Regions from separate parts of the Robbsia sp. KACC 23696 genome, predicted to be linked through region 2. Evidence: predicted binding sites of a transcription regulator. Region 2 holds the regulator's gene; the other holds the start of a gene.
What was found. Region 2 encodes FliA, which starts transcription of late flagellar genes. Its sites were predicted from a motif close to CTAAAGTTTNNNNNNNNNNNGCCGNTA; they were not measured.
Positions count from the first base shown of each region.

Region 1: a site for FliA is predicted at 1,508-1,534, ahead of motA (flagellar motor stator protein MotA). Genes of this name have one in related genera too.

Region 1 is NZ_CP156626.1:1,218,376-1,221,777, forward strand. Features, by position in the region: gene ABEG21_RS05020 (arsenic transporter) at 1-1,341, shown strand, start outside; gene motA (flagellar motor stator protein MotA) at 1,587-2,450, shown strand; gene motB (flagellar motor protein MotB) at 2,447-3,402, shown strand, end outside.
Region 2 is NZ_CP156628.1:873,101-876,502, forward strand. Features, by position in the region: gene ABEG21_RS25070 (Fic family protein) at 57-1,265, opposite strand; gene ABEG21_RS25075 (RNA polymerase sigma factor FliA) at 1,586-2,326, opposite strand; gene ABEG21_RS25080 (MinD/ParA family protein) at 2,341-3,378, opposite strand; gene flhF (flagellar biosynthesis protein FlhF) at 3,371-3,402, opposite strand, start outside.

The DNA.
Region 1 (3,402 bases), on a different replicon from region 2:
ATGACAAGACCGTTGCGTTTGCCCGAGGCTGTTTTTGCCTTGGGCGGCGCAGCGGTTTTGTGCCTTGGTGGCGCGCTGCCGTGGGCGGCGGCGGGGCAGGCCGTGCTCAAGGGCATGGATGTCTACCTGTTCCTGACGGGCATGATGCTGGTGTCGGAGATCGCGCGACAAACGGGCGTGTTCGACTATGTTGCCGTGCATGCGGCGCGACGCGCGCGAGGGAGCGCTTATCGACTGCTTTGGCTGGTGTATGCGGTAGGTGTCGTCGTGACGGCGTTGATGTCGAACGACGCCACCGCCGTGGTGTTAACGCCCGCCGTTCTGGCGGCCACGCGAGCGGCAAAGGTGCGCGAACCGTTGCCGTATCTTTACGCTTGCGCCTTCGTCGCGAACGCGGCCAGCTTTATCCTGCCGATCGCCAATCCGGCGAATCTCGTCGTGTTTCAAAATCAAATGCCGCCGCTGGGCGCGTGGTTGGCACGCTTTGCCTTGCCGTCGCTGCTCGCGGTCGGCCTGACATACGGTGCGCTTCGTTTCACGCAACGCGTGGCGTTGCGGGAGGCGTTCTCGGCACAAGAGCAAGACGCATCCGACGTTGGCAATGCGGGCGATCACGACGATCATGGCGATCACGACGAGGCCGGCGCAACCCTGTCGCTGCCAGGCCGGTGGGCCGTGGCCGGTATCGCTACACTGGTCGTCGTCATGTTGACCGCCTCGGCCCGCGATATGGCGCTTGGCGCGCCAACGGCGGTGTGCGGCTGCGTCGTGCTTGCCGTCGTCTCGATCGCGGCACGCCGCAAGCAGCCCGCTGGGGCCGATGTCAACGCGGATGCCAATGCATTCGGCGTTCTCGACGTCCTGCGAGGCGTGTCGTGGGGCGTGCTGCCGATGGTGGCGGGACTGTTCGTCCTGGTCGAAGCGTTGGCGCAGACCGGCGCCTTGCACGCGGCGGCGCAATGGCTTCAGCAGCGATTACAGGACGGCGGTGCAACGAACCAGGCGATGGTCGCGGGCGGTGCGGGCATCGCAACGGCCTTGCTTGGCAATCTGGTGAACAACCTGCCCGCGGGTTTGGTTGCCGGTACGATCGTCGGCCAGGCGCATGTTCCCGCGCTGACAGCCAGCGCGGTCGCCATCGGCATCGATCTCGGGCCGAATCTATCGGTCACCGGCTCCTTGGCGACGCTGCTGTGGCTGACCGCATTGCGGCGCGAGAACCTCGATGTCAGCGCGTGGCGCTTCTTGCGCGTCGGCGTTGTGGTCATGGTGCCGGCGCTGCTCGCCGCGCTGGCCGGACTCGTGCTGCAGGACCTCATCGTGCAGACCTGGCTGAAGTAAGGAGGCCAATCGGCTGACCCCTTGCCACGGCAGTGCGTCCAAGACGCACAAAAACGCTGAAAATTCCCTTTCGAAGCGATCGTTTGAAAGCGACTGTTAGAATAATTTCTCTTCAAATTCAATGCATTAATGCTTGCTGCGGCAGGGTGCCGCCCTGACGGTCGCACTCAAGTTTTGCCCTTTCCGGTCGTAATCCGAGGTATCCGGGCGTTGCCCGAACCCTCTTTGCTTCGGAAGGTGCATCAATGTTTGTGATCATTGGGATGGTTCTCGTCGTCGGCTGCGTTGTCGGCAGCTTCATCGGTGCGGGCGGACACGTCGCCGCGCTGATTCAGCCGCTCGAGCTCCTTTGTATCCTGGGCGCGGCCACCGGCGCCTTCGTGATCAGCAATCCCGGCAAGACGATCAAGGCGACGATGGCTGCGCTGCCGAAAGCGTTCAAGGGCAATGCCTTTACGAAAGAACGCTATGTGCAACTGATTTCGCTGCTGTACGAGCTGCTGCAGAAGGCGCGTAAGGACGGCATGATCGCGCTCGAAGCGGATGTCGAGTCGCCCGATTCCAGCCCGATCTTCCAGAAGTATCCGGACGTGGTGGCAGACCATCATCTGCTCGAATTCATCGTCGACTATCTGCGCATGATGTCGTCGGGCAACCTGACCGTGCACGAAATCCAGGACCTGATGGACGCGGAAATGGATACGCATCACTCCGAGGCCGCCGTTCCGGGCGGTGCCTTGCAAGGCATGGCCGACGGTTTGCCGGCGTTCGGGATCGTGGCGGCGGTGATGGGCGTGGTGCACACGATGGGCTCGGTGGGCGCACCGCCGGCCGTGCTGGGCGAGTTGATCGCAGGCGCGCTGGTGGGAACCTTCCTCGGCATCTTGATGGCCTATGGCTTCATCGGCCCGCTGGCGACCTTGATCAATGCGAAGGCGAAGGAAGCGGGCAAGCCCTACGAGTGCGTGAAGTGCGTGTTGCTCGCGTCGCTCGGCGGTTATGCACCGAGCATCGCCGTGGAATTCGGCCGCAAGGTCTTGTTCACCGCGGATCGCCCCTCCTTCAATGAACTGGAAGAAGCGGTCAAGGCGACCAAGGGGCCGCGATGAGCGACGACAAGGATCGCGTCTCGCTGACGATCATCCGTCGGAAGTCCAAGGGGGATCACGGCGGACATCATGGCGGCGCATGGAAAATCGCCTACGCGGACTTCGTGACCGCGATGATGGCCTTCTTCCTGCTGATGTGGTTGCTCGGCTCGACGACAAAGGGCGAGAAAGCCGGGATCGCCGATTACTTCAATACGCCGCTGCGCGTCGCGTTGACGGGCGGTGCATATTCGGGCGGTGCCACGTCGATTCTGCAAGGCGGCGGCTCGGACATGACGAAGACCAATATCGGCGACGTCAAGCACGACGACCCGGTGAAGTCGAAGGCCAAGCCGACGTCGCCGCTGGACGAGAAGAAGCAGCAACAGACGAAGGCTGATGATCTGCGCAAGCTGAGCGCGCTGAAGCAGAAGATCGAGCAACTGATCGATCAGAATATCAAGCTGAAGCCGTTCAAGAACCAGATTCGGCTGGATATCACCAGCGAAGGCCTGCGTATTCAAATTACCGACGCGCAGAACCGGCCGATGTTTGCTTCGGGGAGTTCGGTCCTGGCGCAATACACGAAGTCGATTCTCTATGAGATCGGCGTGGCGTTGAACGACGTGGAAAACCGCGTGTCCATCGCCGGGCATACGGATTCGGCGCCGTACAGCGGCGGGGAGAAGGGGTATTCAAACTGGGAGCTGTCCAGCGAACGGGCGAATGCGGCGCGACGTGAACTGATCTCGGGCGGCATGAACGAGCGCAAGGTGATTCAGGTACGCGGTTTGGCCGACGCGCTACCGCTGGATTTCAAGGATCCGGCTGCACCGATGAATCGACGGATCAGCATCCTGGTGCTGAACCATGAAAGCCTCGCGGCCTTCCTGCGCGACGGGGGCCGGACCGACGTCGGCGACGGCGAGCAAGCCGCCGATTTGATCGGGGCCTCGGGCACGCCGACCGCTGC
Region 2 (3,402 bases):
GTACGATGCTTTGCGGCGCAATGCCAAGCGCACCGAGAACGATTTATCGCATGCCGCTACTCTTGATCGACCTCTGGCCAGAGCTTAGGAAACAGGAAGCGCAGGCTACGGAGCGGTAGGCTGAACGTCAAATCGCCGCGGTGCGTCGGGGCATCGAGTAGACCAAAATCCTGCAAGGAACGAACGATTCGGCGTTTGTTGACGTCACTGACATTGCCCAACATTTGCCCGAATTCGGCACGCGTGGCGGCACGCGTGCGCATCACAAACTCCATCGGGAGCACGGCAGCGTCTGCTTTTATAACGGATTTTTCTGATCCAAGCGCCCAAGGATGAGCCTCGAGATAATGTAAAAGATCTTTCGTCCGCTCTGTAATTCCGTCGAAATCGGTCATCCGAACCATAAACTCGGCCTGATCGATGCAGCAATCCAGAAAGAATTCGACAAATTGAACAAGGCCCTCCTGCGAAAGGTTGCCGCGCCCATCCAGATCATTACGACGTGATTGGTCTGCCGCACTCAGCCTTGCATAGTACTCTGCGTGTGAGCGTGCAAGTCCTCGTAGCGGAGACCATAATCCGTGGGTCAACGCAGCAGCCCGCAAAGCAAGGTGCGAATGCAGACGGGCAACGCGCCCGTTACCGTCGACAAAGGGATGAATCCATGTCAGGCGATGATGCGAACACGCGATACCGATTAATTGGTACTCCCTTCCACGAATGCGTGCATATCTTGTTGCCCACGCATTGAGTAAGGGTTCAATGAGCTCGGGTCGCGGTGCCAGATGGCGTCCTACGGTAACGTCACTCTGCCGTATCTCTCCTGGGAGGATCGCCTCCCCTTCGCCGGTGAAGCGATCCTCTGCAGGCAAAAACGCGAAGAAACGATCGTGTAAAACAGAAATTCGTTCAGGCTCGAACAACGCGCTGACGGTCAGCCCGGCCCAGTCCTGCTCCAGAGTCGATTCGGCTTCGATATGCGCCATCGCAAAGAGCTGCTTTTTTCGCTCCGCATCGTCGACAGCATAATGCCGGTTCAAGGCCGCTTCGATCTTAGCTGGCGTCGTATGTTGCCCTTCGATCTTATTCGTGTAGTACGAATTCATCGCGCGCAATTGCGGGATCAACGCCCGCGCCATTGGCGTTTCTGTCATCGGAATCAATTTCTGAGACAGTTCAATCAAACGAGAGGCACGTTCAAGGAGTGGCTCAAGCATTCGATCTTCGGGATAGAGCGGCTCGAAAGACACCACGCTGCTAGCCATGCTGGTCGTCCAGATAAATGTAGAGTTCTTTGTACACCAATAAACGCCACAAGTCTTTATATTAAAACACTAATTCAGAATTTATGTAGTGTTCCAAGTAGAGTTGCATGTAGGGTTCGAGACGGGCGTGATGGGCGACACGAAGCGTGGTCGAGGATGGTGAGGACAGGGGATGCACGTGTCGCTTGCCCGGTGCGCCGTGACCGGTGCCGGGCCGTGAGTCGTGCGGAAAGAAAAGACAGAGTGAGCGCGCCGTCACCTACTCGGAATGCGACGGCGGCAGGGCGTAGGGCGACACAGTGCCCCTTCGTTGCCGCCCTTTAAGACATTGCCGGCGCGAACTCGCGCATTTTGGCGCGCAGCCGGCCCACGGCCTGGCTGTGCAATTGGCAGACGCGCGATTCGCTGACTTCCATCACGGCGCCGATTTCGCGCAGATTCAGGCCCTGCTCGTAGTACAAGCTCAGCAACAGCTTTTCCCGATCCGGCAGACGCTCGATCGCCTCGATCAAGGCCCCGCGAAACGCGCCATCCATCAGCGTCGCGAGCGGGTCGGTCTTGTCCACGCAGTGCCGGTCCAGGAACGATTCGTCACCGCCTTCGCGTTCGAAATCTTCGTAGTAGAACAGCTGGCTGCCGTGCAGGTCCTGCAGCATCGACTGGTACTCGTCCAGCGGCAGTTGCAGGTGCTCCGCGACTTCCGATTCGGTCGCCGAGCCGCCCTTGCGTTGCTCGACCTCGTGCACGGCTTTTTCCACCTGGCGCGACGAGCGCCGCAGACTACGCGGCAACCAGTCGTTCTCGCGCAGCTGATCGAGAATCGCACCGCGGATCCGTTGGCTCGCATAGGTCTCGAATTGCGCGCCGAGTTCGCCCTTGTAGCGGTTGGCGGCATCGAGCAATCCGATCATGCCGGCCTGGATCAGATCGTCCAGGTCGACGCTGGACGGCAGCTTGGCGACGATATGCAACGCAATCCGACGCACGAGCGGCGCGTAGCGCATCGCTGTATCGTGCATCGACTGTTCGTTTTGCGTCAATTTGCCTTGGGCAGTGTACATCCGCGACTCCTTCGTCACGCAAAATGCGCCGGCACTGCGTGCCGTTGCATCGCCGCGGCCATCGCCTGCGGACCATTCCTGTATTCCTGACGGCGAGCCGTCATGCCACTCGATGCTGCCGACTGCGCCATACGCAGTGCCGCCGAGTCCATCCCAACCGTGCCACCCGTTGCTGCCTGCCCCGACATTCCTGACTGCCCCTCCGCACGACCGCCAGAGCCGCCGCCATCGCCCCCACCCTGCGGATGGCCCACGCCCGCCAGCGGACGCCACGGCCAATGCACGATCTCCGCGCCCACTCGGCGATAATCGATCGCCGCCGGGGCCGTCGGATACGCCGTCACGACGCATCCACCCAAGGCATCGGCGCGCGCCAGACGCACCGCATCGCGGGAGATCACGCCCGCCGGCGACAGCGATATGCCCAGATAGCGCATCGCGACGCCTTTCAGATTCTGATAAGCGGTCTGCGCATCGATCGGCTGCGCCACGCGGTTGAACAGCAGGCGGAACTGCTGGATGCCTTGCGCGAAATGCAAGCGCTTGATCAAACCGTAGGTGGCCGGCATCGCTGCCGGATCCGCATCGAGGACGATCAAAACGTCGTGCGCCTGCGCTGCCAACGGCGTCAACGCACCGGTCTCTCCAACACGCGCATCCACCAGCACCACGTCGAGCGCACCGTTCATCGCCGCCGCCTGTTCGTCGCCGCGCCAGTGACGCAACAGATCGGCCTGATCGTCCAACGGTGCCGGCGCGCCGAGCGTCGGCACGCCGCGTTGCATCTCGTCGTCGAACGGCGACAGTACGTCATCCAAAGCAATGCGCTTTTCCACGATGTCCGCCAACGACGCCGGATACTGACCCTGCCCGGCGTGCTCGTCGATCACCAAGGCGCGCTTCCCGTGAAACCGCAGCGCCGCCGCCAGGTTCCGTGCCGCCGTGGTCGCGCCGGACGCCGCTGCCGGGCCCAGAACGGTCACGATACGCAGGGGACGGCGCGCCACCAGGCGGCGCAATCCTTCGGCTTGGTCGATAACGAACTTATCCATGCGAACTTCCGTAATGTGCCTCGC